4 regions of the Neorhizobium sp. BETTINA12A genome follow, and region 4 is predicted to be linked to each of the others. Evidence: predicted binding sites of a transcription regulator. Region 4 holds the regulator's gene; each other region holds the start of a gene.

Region 1 (4,460 bases), on a different contig from region 4:
GCGTCCTGCTCGGCGTGCTCGTCTGTCTCAACGTCGAATCCATCCGCCAGTTCTTCTCCTGGGTCTCGGGTACCATCCTCTTTGATCCGCAACTCTATTTCCTCAGCCAGCTGCCGGCGGAGATGAGCTTTGGCGAGACCTTCTCGGTGGTCATGATGGCGCTCGTTCTTTCCTTCATCGCGACCATCCTTCCGGCCTGGCGAGCCTCCCGGCTCGATCCTGTCCAGGCCCTCCGATACGAATAGGACCCACATCCTTCATGGCACCCAAAACCGTCTTGCAGCTCTCGGGCGTCGAACGTCACTATGGCCAGGGCGAGACCACGCTTTCGATCCTGAAGGGGGCTGATTTCGACCTGAAGACCGGCGAGATCGTCGCGCTGGTCGCCCCGTCCGGCACAGGCAAGTCGACGCTTCTGCATCTCGCCGGCCTGCTCGAACATCCCGACGCCGGCGAAGTCTTTCTCGCCGGGCATGCCTGCAACGGACTTCCCGATGCGGAGCGGACCGCGATGCGCCGCAACCAGATCGGTTTCGTCTACCAGTTCCACCATCTCCTGCCGGAATTTTCCGCGGTTGAGAACATCATGATGCCGCAGCTGATCGCCGGCCTCTCCAAGGCCGAGGCAAAGGAGCGGGCGGCTCAGCTTCTGGACTACATGCGCATCGGCCACCGCGCCGAACATCGCCCCTCTGAGCTTTCCGGCGGCGAACAGCAGCGCGTGGCGATCGCCCGCGCCGTCGCCAACGCCCCGCGCGTGCTTCTCGCCGACGAACCGACCGGCAATCTCGACCCGAAGACTGCATCCTATGTCTTTGACGCGCTGGAAGCCCTGGTGCGCCAGTCCGGCCTCGCGGCCCTGATCGCCACCCACAACCACGACCTCGCCAGCCGCATGGACCGCCGCGTGACGATCGAGGGCGGCAAAGTCGTCGAGATGTGAAGAAGCGCGCCGTCACCCATAGCGCCCCTCATCCCCCTGCCGGGACCTTCTCCCCGTTCTGACGGGGAGAAGGGATATGCTGCGACCTCTCCGTTCCTCTCCGGCGGCCCATTCGCCGTCAGTAATCGAGGCGAGGCCGGTGCGGCTTGCGTCCCTTCTCCCCGTCAGAACGGGGAGAAGGTCCCGGTAGGCGGATGAGGGGCTTATTCCATGCGGACTGCCCCCTCCGTGCGAGGACGCTCCCGAACACTTCCCCCAGCCATTTTAATACCTTACCCCAATCCACGTCCTCTCTCATCCCCGCCCTCCCAGCCTATGCCTACAATCTCACCGTTCGGTCACGGATACACCGGCAGGCGTGCTGGCGAGGCGGGACCGGCGCGGACGTCAAGGGCAAGACGCAAAACCTTGGCGTTCGGGTTCGCGGAAAATGGTCTCCCTCAGGCGACAACGGGGAGAGGTGAAGGCAAACGGACCGAGCCTTCGTCTCTTGATGCCCGAAAGCGCGCGCCGGACGTGCTTGTGCGGCACACATGGTGGCTGACCGGATGGTGTCGCCGGATTTTTCAAAGTCCGACCGATACTATCGGAGAAACCGGCGGAGATCCGTGGAAGCCTTTCCGATCAGATCGGATGGGGCGCCATGGGTCATACGAACACCGTCCGGAAAGGCCACGGCAGAGGGACCGAAGTCGCGGATATTAACCGCCGAACGGGGCGCTGAAAGGTGTCACTTATTACTTATCTTACGAGGAGGCAGCTTTCAGCGCGCCGTCCGAAATTGCTCATGCCCGGATGGTCACCAGTCCGGACGTATCCACATGCGCCGATCCGGCCGAACCTCGCCGTTAACACCTTGTTTACCAGGTGAGGGAGGATATCGCGATATGTTTGTTTCCGGTCTGTTCTTTTATTGACTCTCAAACAAAATGAGAACAAAATAAAAACATAAGAGAACACGGGAGACGACGATGACTGACCTGTTTCGTGACATTGCCGCATTCGCTTCCATCGCCACCTTCGTGGCCAGCCTTTCCATGATCATGATGGCCATGTGATCGGACGTCCAGCCGGTCCCTCGGCCGAAAGGCGTTGAGGAGGGAAATCCGAACTGGACTCTCAAAGCCCTGCGCCGGACAATAGCCTGATTCATGAGATGGTTCCCGCTTCATCAAACGGGTAAGGCGCAGGCATGGCAGATACAGCGGACGTAAAATCGGGATCGGAAAAGCTGGGGGACACCCCTCAGTTCGTTCACCTGCGCGTCCATTCCGCCTATTCGCTTCTTGAAGGCGCCTTGCCGCTCAAGAAGATCCTCTCGAAGGCGATCGCGGACAATCAGCCGGCGATCGCGATCACCGACACCAACAATCTGTTCGTCGCGCTGGAATTCGCCCAGAAGGCAATCGGCGACGGCCTGCAGCCGATCATCGGCTGCCAGCTGTCGATCGATATGGAAGACCAGTCGGACGAGCGGCGCAACAGCCACCAGCAGCTCGCCAAGCTGCCGGCGATCGTCGTGCTGGCGGCCAACGCCGTCGGTTACGAACGGCTTGTGGACCTGATCAGCCGCGCCTATCTCGGCGACGAGGGGCATCAGTCCATCCATATCAGCCGCTCCTGGCTGGAGGACGGCGGCACCGAGGGGCTGATCGCACTGACCGGCGCAGGCACCGGTCCCGTCGACGTGGCTCTGAAGGAAGGCAATGCTACGCTTGCCGAAGCGAGACTCCTGAAGCTCAAGGAGATATTCGGCGATCGGCTTTATGTCGAACTGCAGCGCCACGGCGCCTACGATCGGCGCCACGAGCACAAGATCGTCACGCTCGCCTACGACCACGACCTGCCGCTGGTCGCGACCAACGAGGCCTTCTTTCCCACCAAGGCCGATTACGATGCGCATGACGCGCTGATGGCGGTTGCCCACAACGCGATCGTCTCGGACGATACCCGCTTCCGCCTGACGCCCGACCATTATCTGAAGAGCCGCGCCGAAATGGCAAAGCTGTTCGCCGACCTGCCGGAGGCGCTCGAAAACACCGTCGAGATCGCGCAGCGCTGCTCCTTCGTGCTGAAGACCCGCAATCCGATCCTGCCGCGCTTCACCGGCGCCACCGACGATCCGGCGGAAGCCGAACGCGCCGAGGCCGAAGAGCTGCGCCGCCAGTCCGTCGAAGGCCTCGAAGAGCGCATCGCAACGCTCGGCATGACGCGCGGTTATACCGAACAGGATTATCGGGACCGGCTGGATTTCGAGCTCAGCGTCATCGAGAAGATGAAGTTCCCGGGCTACTTCCTGATCGTTGCCGATTTCATCAAATGGGCGAAGCAGCAGGGCATCCCGGTTGGTCCCGGCCGTGGTTCGGGTGCGGGTTCGCTGGTCGCCTATGCGCTGACGATTACCGACGTCGATCCGCTGCGTTTCTCGCTGCTGTTCGAGCGCTTTCTCAATCCCGACCGCGTCTCGATGCCGGACTTCGACATCGACTTCTGCCAGGATCGCCGCGAAGAGGTGATCCGCTACGTGCAGCAGAAATACGGCCGCGAGCAGGTGGCGCAGATCATCACCTTCGGTTCGCTGCAGGCACGCGCCGCCTTGCGCGACGTCGGCCGCGTGCTCGAAATGCCCTATGGCCAGGTCGACAAGATCTGCAAGTTGGTGCCGAACAACCCGGCCAACCCGACGCCGCTGTCGAAGGCGATCGAGGAGGATCCGAAATTCCAGGAGGAGGCCGACAAGGAACCGGTCGTCGCCCGCCTTCTCGATATTGCCCAGAAGATCGAAGGCCTCTACCGCCACGCCTCGACCCACGCCGCCGGGATCGTCATCGGCGACCGTCCGCTGTCGAAACTGGTGCCGATGTATCGGGACCCTCGCTCGGACATGCCGGTCACCCAGTTCAACATGAAATGGGTGGAGCAGGCGGGGCTCGTGAAGTTCGACTTCCTCGGCCTGAAGACGCTGACCGTGCTGAAGACTGCGGTCGATTTCTGCCGCAAGCGCGGCATCGAGATCGATCTCGCCAAGATCCCGCTCGACGACACCAAGACCTACGAGATGCTCTCGCGCGGCGAGACGGTCGGCGTGTTCCAGGTGGAAAGTGCCGGCATGCGCAAGGCGCTGATCGGCATGCGGCCGGACTGTATCGAGGACATTATCGCGCTCGTGGCGCTTTATCGTCCGGGCCCGATGGAGAACATTCCGACTTACAATGCCCGCAAGCACGGCGAGGAGGAAATCGAGTCGATCCACCCGACGATCGACCACCTTCTGAAGGAGACCCAAGGGGTTATCGTCTACCAGGAGCAGGTGATGCAGATCGCCCAGGTGCTCTCGGGCTATTCGCTCGGCGAGGCCGACCTGCTGCGCCGCGCCATGGGCAAGAAGATCAAGGCGGAGATGGACCAGCAGAGCGAACGCTTTGTCGATGGCGCCATCAAGAACGGCGTCTCCAAGCCGCAAGCCAACAACATCTTCGAACTGCTGGCAAAATTCGCCAACTACGGCTTCAACAAG
Region 2 (4,460 bases), on a different contig from region 4:
CAAAGCCACCACGACCGCGATCGTCAGCGTCCAGAACGATGCCGCCGGCAGGCGGTGTCGCGGCGCGATGGAGATCCGGGTATCTGTGGTGGAAGTCATTGACGGTCCGAAAATACGAGACATCGCAGGTACGCCCTGCGATGTCTCCATGCAACTGTTATCGACCGCTTTTAGAGCAGGCCGGCGGCGGTCATCATGTCGGTGACCTTTGCGTTGTTGAGGGTCGAGGGCTCGACCTTCGGGGCCTGTAGGTCGGCGATCGGGGTCAGCATCTTGTTGGAAGCCTCGCCCTTGCCGACGGCATATTCAAAGGAGGTGCCATCGCGCAGGACCTTCTGGCCGCCCTTGCCGGTAACCCACTTCAGGAAGGCCTGGGCCTGTTCCTTGTGTTTCGAGGAGGCGAGGACGCCGCCGCCTGAGATCGACACGAAAGCGCCCGGATCCTGGTTCTTGAAATAATGCATGCCGACGTTCTTGGTGTTTTCGCCGGTCTTCGCCACGTCGCCGAAATAGTAGTAGTGATAGATCAGCGCGCCTTCGAACTGGCCGGCATTGACTGCCTTCATCGCCGTCGAATTGCCGCGGATCGGGGTCGCATTTTCCTTCATACCCTTCAGCCAGGCAGCGGTCGCTTCCTCGCCCTTGAGCTGCAGCAGCGCGCCGACGATCGCCTGGAAATCGGCGCCCGACGGAGAAGCCGTCCAGCGGCCCTTCCATTCCGGCTTGGCAAGGTCGAGCATCGACTTCGGTAGCTTGTCTTCCGTCAGCTTGGTCTTGTCATAGGCAAAAACCGTCGAGCGGGCAGCGATGCCGACCCAGTTGCCGTTGGCCGGATGGAAGCCCGGCAGAACCTGGTCGAGCGTCGCCTTGTCGATCGGTGCGAACAGGCCCTTGCCGTCCACCAGCGCCATGGCCGGCGAGTTTTCGGTGAGGAACACGTCGGCCGGCGAATTGGCGCCTTCCTGCACGATCTGGTTGGCGATTTCGAGGTCGCCGCCCTGGCGGATGGTAACGACGATGCCGGTCTCTTCCGTGAAGGCCTGCGCCCATTCCTTGGTCAGCCCCTCGTGCTGGGCATTATAGATGGTCAGGCTATCCTTGACCTGCGCCGAAGCCGGCGAGGAAAGAGCGAGAACAGAAACAGCCAGGGCAACGCCCGCAGCCAAGGTGAACGAAGTTTTCAAGATCGCCTCCGCAAGAGAGTCAGGAATTTGACGAGGCCGTCATAACCAAAGCAGAGATTTGTGGTCAAGTTTATTTCGAGAGGCCACATAACAAAAACGTGATTTACGTTTGAAATACAAACAGATACAGGGCCGGAAGCGAATTGGTCGCAGCACCAGCCCTTGGAACGCAATTGCACTTGGGCGGAAATACCGCCGCCAGCATGATCGCAATGTTCCGGCACGCATGCAAGTTGGTGACTTGCCGCATGCACGGCAATGCCGATTTCCGCGTAGGCGCACGAATCAGCTATGGCTAATTCGAACACATCGGGAACGGGCATGGCTGTTGCTTATCTGGAAAAGCTGAATGACGCGCAGCGGCGCGCGGTGGAGCACGGCTCGGACGTCCCCAAGGGCGGCCCGGCCGGGCCTTTGCTGGTCATCGCCGGTGCCGGTTCCGGCAAGACCAACACGCTCGCCCACCGCGTCGCGCACCTGATCGTCTCGGGCGCCGATCCGCGACGCATCCTGCTGATGACCTTTTCCCGCCGCGCCGCTTCCGAAATGAGCCGCCGCGTCGAGCGCATCTGCGCGCAGGTTCTGGGCGCCAATGCCGGCATCATGACCGACGCGCTCTCCTGGGCCGGCACCTTCCACGGCATCGGCGCCCGCCTGCTGCGCCTCTACGCCGAACAGATCGGCCTCGACCACGACTTCACCATCCACGACCGGGAAGATTCCGCCGACCTGATGAACCTCGTGCGTCACGAACTCGGCTTCTCGAAGACCGAGAACCGGTTTCCGACCAAAGGCACCTGCCTGCAGATCTACTCCCGAGCGGTGAATTCGGAAACGCCTCTGGACGAGGTGCTGAAACTCTATTTCCCCTGGTGCTCCGCCTGGGAAAAGCAGCTGCGCGAACTGTTCGCCTCCTATGTCGAGGCCAAGCAGGCCCAGAACGTGCTGGATTACGATGACCTCCTGCTCTACTGGGCGCAGATGATGAGCGAGCCGGCGATTGCGCAGGATGTCGGCGGCCGTTTCGACCACGTCCTCGTCGACGAATACCAGGACACCAACCGGCTGCAATCGTCGATCCTGATGGCGATGAAACCCGGCGGTATCGGCCTCACCGTCGTCGGCGACGATGCGCAGTCGATCTATTCCTTCCGCGCAGCGACGATCCGCAACATCCTCGATTTCCCGAACACGTTCGATCCGCCGGCCAACATCGTCACGCTCGACCGCAATTACCGCTCGACCAATACGATTCTGGCCGCCGCCAACGGCGTCATCGATCTCGCCCGCGAGCGTTTTACCAAGAACCTCTGGACCGAGCGCCAGTCGGAAGAGCGCCCCCGCCTCGTTGCCGTCAAGGACGAGGCCGAACAGGCCAATTACATCGTCGAAAAGATCCTCGAAAACCGCGAAACCGGCATGACTTTGAAACAGCAGGCGGTGCTGTTCCGCTCCTCCCATCATTCCGGCCCGCTGGAAGTCGAGCTCACCCGCCGCAACATCCCATTTGTGAAATTCGGCGGCCTGAAATTCCTCGACAGCGCCCATGTCAAGGACATGCTGGCGGCGCTGCGCTTCGCCCAGAACCCGCGCGACCGGGTCGCCGGTTTCCGGCTGATGCAGCTCATCCCCGGCATCGGTCCGCAGACGGCCGGAAAGATCCTCGATGTGATCGCCACCGACCCCGAACCGCTCGCAGCCCTCCAGGAAATCCCCGCTCCGCCACGTTCCGGTGCCGACTGGCCGGCCTTCGTCGACATGCTCGCCGCCGTCCGCAAAGGCCAGGGCTGGCCGTCCGAAATCGGCCTCGCCCGTCTCTGGTACGAACCGCATCTCATTCGAATTCACGAGGACGCCGAAACCCGCAAGGCCGACCTTTTGCAGCTCGAGCAGATCGCCTCTGGCTATACCTCCCGTGAACGCTTCCTTACCGAACTGACGCTCGATCCGCCGGATGCGACCAGCGCCGAATCCGGCACGCCTCTGCTCGACGAGGATTATCTGATCCTCTCGACCATCCATTCGTCGAAGGGTCAGGAATGGCGCTCGGTCTTTCTTCTGAACTGCGTCGACGGCTGCATCCCCTCCGACCTCGGCGTCGGCTCGACCGCCGAGGTCGAGGAGGAACGCCGCCTCCTCTACGTCGCGATGACGCGGGCCAAGGACCACCTGCATCTGATGACGCCGCAGCGTTTCTTCGTGCACGGCCAGGCGTCGCAAGGCGACCGCCATGTCTATGCCGCCCGCACCCGCTTCATCCCGGCGACGCTGCTGCAATTCTTCGAAACCGCCGCCTGGCCGGTCGCCGCCCAGATGACCGACGCCGAACGGCAGGCCCGCCACCAGGTCCGCATCGACGTCACCGCCCGCATGCGCGGCATGTGGCGGTAACAAAACTGTCCTAAGACTCGCCAGCAATCTGCCCCGGAACCGGACGAATTCTTATGGAAAAAATCGCAGTCTTCGACGGGCATAACGATGCGGTCCAGTTCATGCTGGACTATAAGCCTGCGGGTCGGGACTTCCTCATCCGGTCGGAGACCGGCCATCTCGATCTTCCCCGCGCGATCGAAGGGCACCTGGTCGGCGGATTGTTTGCGCTGCATGCCTATCCGGAGCGCAAGCCGGAAAACGATCTGACGGTCACCAATGATGGTTACGAGGTTCGTTATGCCGACGCCCTGGAGGAGGGTTATGCCCGCCGGCTGATCGACGCCCAGCTTGCCGCCATCAATCTGTTGATCCGCCGCTCAAGTGGCCGGATGCGCCTCGCGACCAATGTCGGCAGCATCGAGACCGCCCGGGCGGAATCCGCCTTCGCGGTCGTTCTTCATATGGAAGGCGCCGAGGCGATCGGTCCCGATCTCGACTATCTCCATATCCTCCATACGGCGGGTCTCCGCTCCCTCGGCCTGGTCTGGAGCCGCCCCAATATCTTCGGCTACGGCGTTCCATTCGCCTTTCCAAGGTCTCCCGACACCGGTCCCGGCCTAACGGATATTGGCAAGGAACTAGTGAGAGCCTGTAATGCCCTCGGCATCATGATCGACCTTGCGCATCTGAACGAACGGGGCTTCTGGGATGTGGCGGCCTTGAGCACCGCTCCCCTCGTCGCCACGCATGCCTGTGCCCATGCACTCTGCCCCTCCACCCGTAATCTCACCGATCGGCAGCTTGACGCCATCCGCGATACAGACGGGGTCATCGGCTTCAACCTCGCCGTCTACGATATCCGTGCCGATGCACATCTGGACGAAAACACCCCTCTCGACACCG
Region 3 (4,460 bases), on a different contig from region 4:
TTGAGCACGATTTCCCAGCCGACGCGGTCCGTCCAGGTATCGAGATGCGCCCGGTCGATCCCTTCAGCCTTGTAATCGTGAAAAGTGTACGTGACGCCCTTGCGGTCGAGCCAGTCGCGCGCCTTCTTCATCGTGTCGCAGTTCTTGATGCCGTAGATCGTGATTGCCATCGAAGCCTCTTCATTTGGGCTCGACCGATACCAAGCACAACCCTCGCCACGCAAGCCATCCGGCGTGGTTAACGGTTGTTATGTGACAGTTGCATGGCTCCTCTGTTTCGTTGTGCATTGCACAAAAACAGCACAGACATCATATCTTAGCAGAACGAAAAGGAGAGTTTCACATGTCCGTACAGAAGAAGACCCGTGGCAGCGCCATTGGCCGCGCCTTTGCAGTTATGAGCGCCGCAATCTCGGTTTCGGCTGCCGTTGAAAACCATCGTCGTCCGAGCAACGTCGACCTGACCACCCTCGGCATCGATCCGAAGGCTTTCGATCGTCTCGGCTAATCCGTCTTTCCCGCCTTATCCGGCCGGGAGGGGGTGTCGTATCTCAGCCTAAAGTATATGTCTTTGCGAGATACCCGCGGCAACTGTCCGTTAACCATAGATATCCTATATTCCCCTAATATTCGGGAGATGTGGATTTGGTCGGACAGGTTGTCAGGGAAGAAGTGCCGTCTGAGCCCGTGGCTGTCGACGGCGAGGCGTTGAAGCGATCCGTCGCCAAGCTTGCAAACGAGGCTTCCGCGCTCGGCCTTCATCTGGTCGATATCGCCGGCGCCATCCAGGATACGGCGACGCAATCCTCGGAACATGCGAAATTGCTTGGTCGCCTGACCCAGTCCGCTCAATCGATCGCGGACGCCAATGGCCATGTTGCCCGTTCCCTCCAGGAATCCGACAAGCTGACCGCGAACGCTCGCAAGGTGCTCGGCGAGCAGGCTGAGCAGCTTTCCGGCTCGATCACGGCGATCGATCACATGGTGCACGCCTCCCAGGAAATCGGCGCCGAGATCAAGCTGTTTTCCACGGCGCTCGGAGACGTTGGTCGTTTGGCGGACGCGATCGGCATGATCGCCCGGCAGACGAACCTCCTGGCGCTGAATGCCGCGATCGAAGCGGCCCGTGCGGGCGAAGCCGGCAAGGGTTTTGCGGTTGTCGCCGCGGAAGTGCGGGCGCTTTCGTTACAGACTTCCCAGACCACAAGTTCGATCCAGGTCACGCTCGATCAACTGAACAGCCGCATCGATCGGCTGGTGACGGCCGGCGAAGGCGCCAGCCAGTCGGCCGAGGGCGTCAAGACGACCGCGATGAAGGTCCAGGGCTCATTCAAGGGCGTCGAAGGCGTCATGACCCAGATCCTCGACAACGCGTCTTCGCTTGCCGGGACCACCGAGACCGTCGACCGGCAATGCGGCGAGTTCGCCTCTTCGATCGCTTCCGCCGCAAGCGCGATCCTGAAATCCAACGACCAGCTGCAGCAGACCTCTTCCCGCGTCGGCGAGGTGGTGACGATTTCCGAACGGATGATCCAGACGACGGCGAGCGTCGGCATCGAGACGCCGGACAGCCCCCATATCCGCGCCGTGATGGCCTATGCCGCCGAGGTTTCGTCCGTCTTCGAGGCGGCCGTCAAATCCGGCCGCATCGATCTTGGCGCCCTGTTCGATCGGCAATACGCGGCGATCCCCGGCAGCGATCCCGTGCAATACATGACGCGCTTTACGGAGTTCACCGACGCCGTCCTGCCGCCGATCCAGGAACAAGCAGCCGAAAGCGACCCGCAGGTGGCATTTTGTGCGGCCATCGACGAAAACGGCTATCTGCCGACCCATAATCGAAAATTTTCGCAGCGCCAGCGTCCCGGCGACGTGACCTGGAATACCGCCAACTGCCGCAACCGGCGCATCTTCAACGACCGTGTCGGCCTGGCGGCCGGTCGCAACAAGGAACCTTTCCTGCTGCAGACCTACCGTCGAGACATGGGCGGCGGCCAGTTCGTGCTGATGAAGGACATTTCCGCTCCGATCACCGTCAACGGGCGTCACTGGGGTGGGCTGCGCCTCGCGATCAAGGTCTGATATCGGCGGGTGGCGTTGCGTCACCCCGCGTAGGCAGCGTCCAGTTTGGCAATTTCGATCTTTTTCATCGAGAACATGGCCTGCATGACACGACTGGCGCGGGCGTTGTCGCTATCCGTCAGCATTGTCGCCATCCTGGCATAGTTGACCTGCCAGACGAGGCCGAAACGATCCGTCAGCCATCCGCAGGGCTGCTGCTGGCCACCTTCGACGAGCTTGCCGTAATAATGGTCGATCTCATCCTGCGTCTCGCAATGGACAAGGAAGGAAACCGCGCCGTTGAACTTCGCCAAAGGTCCGCCGTTGATCGCGGCAAAGCTCTGCCCTTCGAGTTCGAAGCCCATCGCCATCACCGAACCTTTCAAGCCAGGACCGGCGTCGCCAAAGCGCGAGACATCGGTGATCTTTGAATTGTCGAATATCGAGACATAGAAATTGACCGCTTCTTCGGCGTCGTTCTCGAACCAGAGATGGGGCACGATTTTATGTTTCTGGATGACCAATTGCTCTCTCCTGGTAATGGGTGACCGGCCACAGGACGCCCGCGCTCCCGTCGGCCCGACATGTTCACGAAATTCTTTTCCGTCAAATCGTCATGCGGAGCTGTTCTGGCCGCATCGGATAAGCAGGGGCATTCGGATCGAAACTCCATCTCCCGAATTCCTCGTGCCGGGTTTCGCCATAATGGCTGTAGACCAGCATGAATTCCCCGGCGATCCAGGCGTAGTTCCGCTCGATAGGCATGGGTTCAATTCGGCCGCAGCCATAGATCAGCGTCACATGCGGGGCGGCGTCCGCCATCCAGACATTCGGTAGGTTGTGTCGGGTGAGGGCATGACGCAGCATCTGCGCGAACTGATTGACAATCGGATTACCCTTGGCGCGATACAGGGCGAGGTGACGCCTGTCTCCGAACAGGCCGCTGCTGTCGAGGGTGATCGGAATAGGCCTTGCCCGGATACCGGCCATGACCATCCTGGTTGCCTCGATAAGCGTCGCGGGCGGCTCATCGAACTCTTCCATGCAAAGCAGGCTCATATGAAGAAGATCGGCGGGATAGGCATCGCGAGTATTCTGGTTTGTCGCGTGAATCATGGCATCGCCATGCATGATGAGACCGAGGGGAGCGGAAGGCTTGAGCACGAACATCAGCTTGCTCTTCCGTCGTTCTGGCCGGTTGGGTAGCTGCCAGCTCTCGCCAAAGGGAAACGAGAGCTGGCTAGCGTGCTTGCGCAAGCTCATCTTGCTACCGTCATAGTAATGCGACCTCATGCCGTTGAATGATTTTTAGCGAGACTCCTTGGATGAGTAAAGAACAAATGCGGAACAATTGCAATCATGGTTAACTTGCGAGCCGCTCCGGCACCGGCTTTAGCGGATAAGCCTGCCAGAAGAAGCTGTCGGCCGCCGCCTGGTCCTCCTCAAGTTCAGCGGGTTTTCGGCGCGCGTTCGACGGCGCGCTGGGTGAGCGCCCTGTCGCCGGTCTCGTCCGTCGCAATCATGGTCAGGGCGGAAATTTTCCAGCTGCCGTTAACCTTGGCGAGCTCGTAGCGGTAACTGCCGATCAGCACCCAGAGATCGGTTCCGATGCGATGGGTCGCCTGGAAATCGGCCTCGGCGGTCGCCTTCTCGCCTTGTAAGCCCGTGATCGTATGATTGGTCACGAGATGCCGCGTCTCGTCGAAACCCGGCAGGAAACCGGACCATTGCCGGATCACTTCATCGGCCGGTTGGGCAATCGGCTTGCCGCCCCAGAGGCTCGTATAGTCAAGCGTCACCTCGTCGGCGAAGGCGCGACGTACCCGATCCCATTGATGCCGGTCGGCGCCGGCGGCGATATCGATGATCGTGTCGATGATCGCCGCACGGTCCTCGGGATCGATCTGCCGGATCGCATTGACGCGGGTGAAATGCGCTGCCGCGGCGTCCGCCGCAATCGTCACCGGCTCCGATCGGTCGTAGAAGTCGAACTGACTGATACCGTCGAGCCAGAGTTCCGATTTCTCGCCCGGCAGCAGCGCGTAAAACGCATGCGCACCCTGCGGCACGGCAGCTCCCTCCGAATGAACGATCAAGGTCGGCTTGTCGAGCTTTGCCCCGAGAGAAACGGAATCATAGGTCAGCCACGGCTCCCAGGAGGCGAGGTTGAAGCGGTTGTCATATTGCGGGATAAGGCCGCGATTGGCCTCCGTGTAATAGGGGACCTGATACATGAGCGAGGCCTTGTCGGTCGTGCTGGCGGCAGTGACGATCCTTGGTTCGCCCCGGCGCTCCGAAGCCACCGCCTCGCGTGACGTGGCGATCAGCTTGGAAACGCCGTCCGGCCCGCCATAGACCTGCTCGACGATCTGTCGGTTGTGCAGCCATGGTGCGACCAA
Region 4 (4,460 bases):
ATGCGACGTCATTAGCAGCAAGGGTGATCTCTGTCACGGCAAGATCGGCGGTTTTGAAGATGACCGCCCGGCCGCGCAGTCCTTCGGCGCCCGGGGTCGGCTGAACCGCAAATTCCGCCTCGAGCTCCCGATCCTGCAGGATCCGGATGCGGGCATTGGCCGCGGCAAGCTGGAGCGGTGCAGCCTCCGGCGCGGCCTTGGTCAGCAGCACCTGTTCGACCAGCGGAGCGAAATCGGCAGGTGTCGGGGCCGACAGGATGATTTCGCTCAGGCCGGTGACGGTATTGGCATGCCGCTCCAGCTCGCGGTCGGCAGGCAGCGGGTTGATGCGCTGGCAGGAAAACAGGAAGAACTCGGGCGCGCGGTCATCGCCGGCGAATGCCAGCCGGAAGCTCGCCTGCGTCTCGGAACCGTCGGCCAGGATCATGCCGCGGGAAAATTCCAGCACGTCGCCTGCCGAAACGCCGCGCATCTTGAAACGCGCATGATCGGCCATCGCATCGCGGGTCGCGACAACGAGAGCGGAAAAGCCCTGCCGGTTGGACGTCTTGCGGAAGGCGAGATCGCGAGCCGTGAAAACGTTGCCGCGCTTTGCCGCAACACCCGCATGGCGTCGGTTGGCAAGAGCCAGCGGCTCCAGGTAGGTCCCATCCGAGAAGAACACGCAAGCATTGGCGGTGCCGAAAGGATGAAAAGCATCCGGCGCAACTGTAAAACCGAGCTCCGTGAGCCGGGAACGCGCAGCGGTAAGTCCCGCCACCGGCAGCACGAGATGATCGATCGGTCTTGCGTTCACGCGAGGGCCCCCTGAATTGGAATCGCAAAGCTACTTTGGCAGCGGGCTGGCGCCGCGCAAGTGGTGTGACACCAGATATCTGGCACGCATCTATGAAGAAAAAATCATCATACTTCACAGAAATTTAGGGACTTGCGGAACACATATGGAACATATAGTGTCCGTTCTGGATTTGTTTCCGACTCTGAGGGTGCCAAAAGATGCTCACGCGCAAACAACAGGAATTGCTTCTGTTCATTCACGAACGCATGAAAGAATCCGGTATCCCGCCGTCATTCGACGAAATGAAGGACGCGCTCGACCTTGCGTCCAAGTCCGGAATCCATCGTCTGATCACGGCGCTCGAGGAGCGCGGCTTCATCCGCCGCCTGCCGAACCGGGCCCGCGCGCTGGAAGTCATCAAGCTCCCGGAAGCCTATTCGCCGAGCATTCAGCCGCGGCGCGGTTTTTCGCCCAGCGTCATCGAGGGCAGCCTCGGCAAACCGCAGCCGGCCGCAGCACCTCAGAAACTCGCGGCCAACGATGGCTCGTCGAACGCCACGACCGTTCCCGTCATGGGCCGCATCGCCGCCGGCGTGCCGATCTCGGCGATCCAGAACAACACGCACGACATCTCCGTGCCGGCCGAGATGCTCGGCTCCGGCGAGCATTACGCGCTGGAGGTCAAGGGCGATTCGATGATCGAGGCAGGCATTCTCGATGGCGACACCGTGATCATTCGCAACGGCACGACGGCCAATCCCGGCGACATCATCGTGGCGCTGGTGGACGATGAGGAAGCGACGCTGAAGCGTTTTCGCCGCCGCGGCGCCTCGATCGCGCTCGAAGCCGCCAACCCCGCCTACGAGACCCGCATTTTCGGGCCTGACCGGGTGAAGATCCAGGGCAAGCTCGTCGGCCTCATCCGCCGTTATCACTGATTAGCTGCCGGAGCGGTTCCGGCAACGCGTTGTCGAAACTCTGGCTTCGCCAATCGTAGTGGCGGTGCCTAGTCCAGGGCCGGTCCTCGGCCGCCATTGCGGCACGGACCTCCCAGCGTCGCATGTCGCCCGTGCCGTTCAGCGAAATCTCCAGCGCGCCGGTCTTTCTAAGCGTCGCGCCATTGATCATCAGTCCGCCGGACCGGCATCGGTCGAAACGTGCCCGCGGGGCGATGACAAGATCGGCGGCGTCGCAGGCAGCGCCGGCGTAACGGCCGTCTTCTACGGCCACGATGATGGCATTGCCCGTGCTTGCGGCGCACCAGGCCTTAGGCTCGCAGGTGAAGCGGTCGGAAGTCACCTGGCTTATTCGCAACCTCACTGTTTCGAGTTCCGCCGAGGTCAACTCGCGGCGCTTATCGTTTTTTGCGCCTGCTGGTTTGCGGTCGGGCGGCTTGTCCCTGGCCGGCGACATGTCCGGTTTGGTCGGGTCGCCGAGCAGAAGCGCCCTCTTCCACTGGTCGTAGATGAAATCAGGCGGGCGGGTGCGGTTGGTGGAAACCCGTTCCCCGTTTACGAGCGCCACCATTGTCCCGTCTTCCGAGACCAATATATCCGCCAGAGGCGTCGATCGCTCATGCCAGGAAAGCAGCAGAGCGGTCACCATCAGCGGCGGACCGATCAGCCTTAGCTTCGTCCTGAGCAGGGTCAGCAGCAGGAAGCCTGCCGTTGAGACCGTCAGGAACCATGGATGCTGGCGGCCTATCCCGACATCGCCACCCCAGGCAGCCACGTGCCCGGCAATAGCGATCACCGCTTCCAGGCCAAGGCCCATGAGCTTCATGAAGGGAGCATCAAGGCCGAAGGGCATCAGTAGCATGCCGACCAGACCGGCCGGCATCACCACGAAGGAGATGATCGGCATGGCTGCCAGGTTTGCGGCGAGGCCATAGGTGGCGATGCGATGGAAATGCTCGACCGAAAACATCGCGGTCGAAACGCCGCCGATCAGCGAGGTGACGAAGACGCCGGCTGCGAAATTCCACGATGCCAGGATCGGCATCACCATGCGGTGGCGGAACGGCAGAGGCTGAGGATCGCGGCCCTCGGCCCTCTGTTTCCAGAGCGCGTAACCGGCGACCAGGGCAACGGTGGCGGCAAACGACATCTGGAAGCTCGGCCCGAGCATTTCCGAGGGCGACATGGCGATGATGACGAGCGCGGACAGCGCCACATTGTGCAGGCTGATCGACGGTCGGTCGAAGAGGACGGCAACCAGCATGATTGCCATCATGATGTAGGCCCGCTCGGCCGAAACGCCGAAACCGGAGATCAGGTAATAGGCGGTGACCATTATCAGGGCGCCGAGTGCGGCGATCTTCTTCACCGGATAGGCGTGGCCGAAGCCCATAAAGACCGCGAGCACGGTCCGCACGCCGACGAAGAAGATACCGGCGGCGAGCGCCATGTTCAGTCCGGAAATGGCGACGATATGGGCTAATCCCGAAAGCCGTAAAGCTTCGGTCGTTCCCTTGGAGATTGCCCGGCGTTCGTCCGTCACGATTGCCGCGGCAAAGGCGCCGGAATCTCCCGGCACGGTCTCGCGGATACGGGTGGCGATTGCGCTGCGGAGATCGAAAAGCCGGCTTTCGATGTCGGCAATCCAGCTCCGGGTCGACGGACCGGCAGCCTGTTTTTTCGGCGCTCCATAAAAAAATCCGACCGCGCCGATGCCGTCGAAATAGGAGGAGAAGGCAAAGTCGTTGAGGCCAGGCAGTGCAGGTCCGGAGGGTGGTGAAAGGCGCGCGCGGCCGCTGATCGTCTCGCCGATCTGGGCGGGCTCATGTCGAGACCTTGCAAGCAGCGATACACGCTCCGGCGGGCGCCTGACTTCCGGATTGGATGTCCGGTCGATAAGGACGACATAGCGCCAACGGCCCTGGGCATCGATCTCCCTGCGCTCGACCACGCCGGCAAGTTCGGTTGTCACCGGCGTATCGAGAACGACGGTGGACCGCCGCCACGTCTCGAACTGTGCCAGCATCATGCCGCCCAGAAAGAGCGCGACACCGAGCGGCAAGAGATGGATCGTGCCGGAGCGGTGGCGCGAGACGATCACGAAGATCGTACATACGCAAAAAACGAGGAAAAACGGCCAGAACGCAGGGTTATAGGGCAGTGCGAACCAGCAGACGGCCCCTGCCCCGACGACGACCGGCAGGAAAAGGAAGCCATGGCCATAGACCATCTCCTCTTCCAGCATGATCGGGAAACTGCGTAGCAACCGATCGAGGCGCCGGCTCGCGGAGCGGCGAAAGCCCCCGTCCAGCGTATGGACCGGCGGGCGGCGCTCGATCGCGGGGAAAAGCTCGGCCAGATTTCGGAGCTTGCCCGAGTCGGGAGCGCTTGTGTTTATGCGGGGGTCCGGCGGCCGGGATATCAGTTTCCCTGCCTTGGCATGCGTCGGAAATGCATTTTCCTCCGGCATGAAACGCTCTGTCCGCCCCACCGCCAGACATGCGGCAATACAACCTGCGCGTTTCTTCTTCGGTCGTCAACTGGCGGTTAAATATCGGGAATTCCGAGCCACCGAAAGGGCATGCAACAGGAAGTTGGACATCCAAGCAAAAGCTGTTGCTCAATAATTTTTCGCGCTGCACAAAATGCCGTCACGACAGCTTGGCATCAGCTTTAGGATCATATAGCTAAACTGGTGGACGCTTAATTCTTGTGGCGCTTTTAGG

What was found. The regulator LexA, encoded in region 4, represses DNA repair genes until DNA is damaged. The targets are predictions, from matches to a motif close to TGTTCNNNNTGTGTTCNG.
Region 1: the regulator LexA is predicted to act here: its motif matches at 1,875-1,892, upstream of dnaE (DNA polymerase III subunit alpha).
Region 2: the regulator LexA is predicted to act here: its motif matches at 1,485-1,502, upstream of MOV61_RS23125 (ATP-dependent helicase).
Region 3: the regulator LexA is predicted to act here: its motif matches at 3,394-3,411, upstream of MOV61_RS10335 (2'-5' RNA ligase family protein).

Annotation. Positions count from the first base shown of each region.
Region 1 is NZ_JALBGW010000135.1:1,913-6,372, reverse strand. It holds gene MOV61_RS23155 (lipoprotein-releasing ABC transporter permease subunit) at 1-245, shown strand, start outside; gene MOV61_RS23150 (ABC transporter ATP-binding protein) at 260-943, shown strand; gene dnaE (DNA polymerase III subunit alpha) at 2,136-4,460, shown strand, end outside.
Region 2 is NZ_JALBGW010000134.1:6,970-11,429, reverse strand. It holds partial or broken gene MOV61_RS23135 (iron ABC transporter permease) at 1-99, opposite strand, end outside; gene MOV61_RS23130 (iron ABC transporter substrate-binding protein) at 171-1,184, opposite strand; gene MOV61_RS23125 (ATP-dependent helicase) at 1,506-3,575, shown strand; gene MOV61_RS23120 (dipeptidase) at 3,629-4,460, shown strand, end outside.
Region 3 is NZ_JALBGW010000027.1:42,110-46,569, reverse strand. It holds gene MOV61_RS10355 (ArsC family reductase) at 1-170, opposite strand, end outside; gene MOV61_RS10350 (hypothetical protein) at 344-508, shown strand; gene MOV61_RS10345 (methyl-accepting chemotaxis protein) at 646-2,082, shown strand; gene MOV61_RS10340 (VOC family protein) at 2,103-2,585, opposite strand; gene MOV61_RS10335 (2'-5' RNA ligase family protein) at 2,668-3,231, opposite strand; gene MOV61_RS10330 (nuclear transport factor 2 family protein) at 3,510-4,460, opposite strand, start outside.
Region 4 is NZ_JALBGW010000018.1:761-5,220, forward strand. It holds gene MOV61_RS07765 (VOC family protein) at 1-796, opposite strand, end outside; gene lexA (transcriptional repressor LexA) at 997-1,716, shown strand; gene MOV61_RS07775 (ComEC/Rec2 family competence protein) at 1,697-4,204, opposite strand.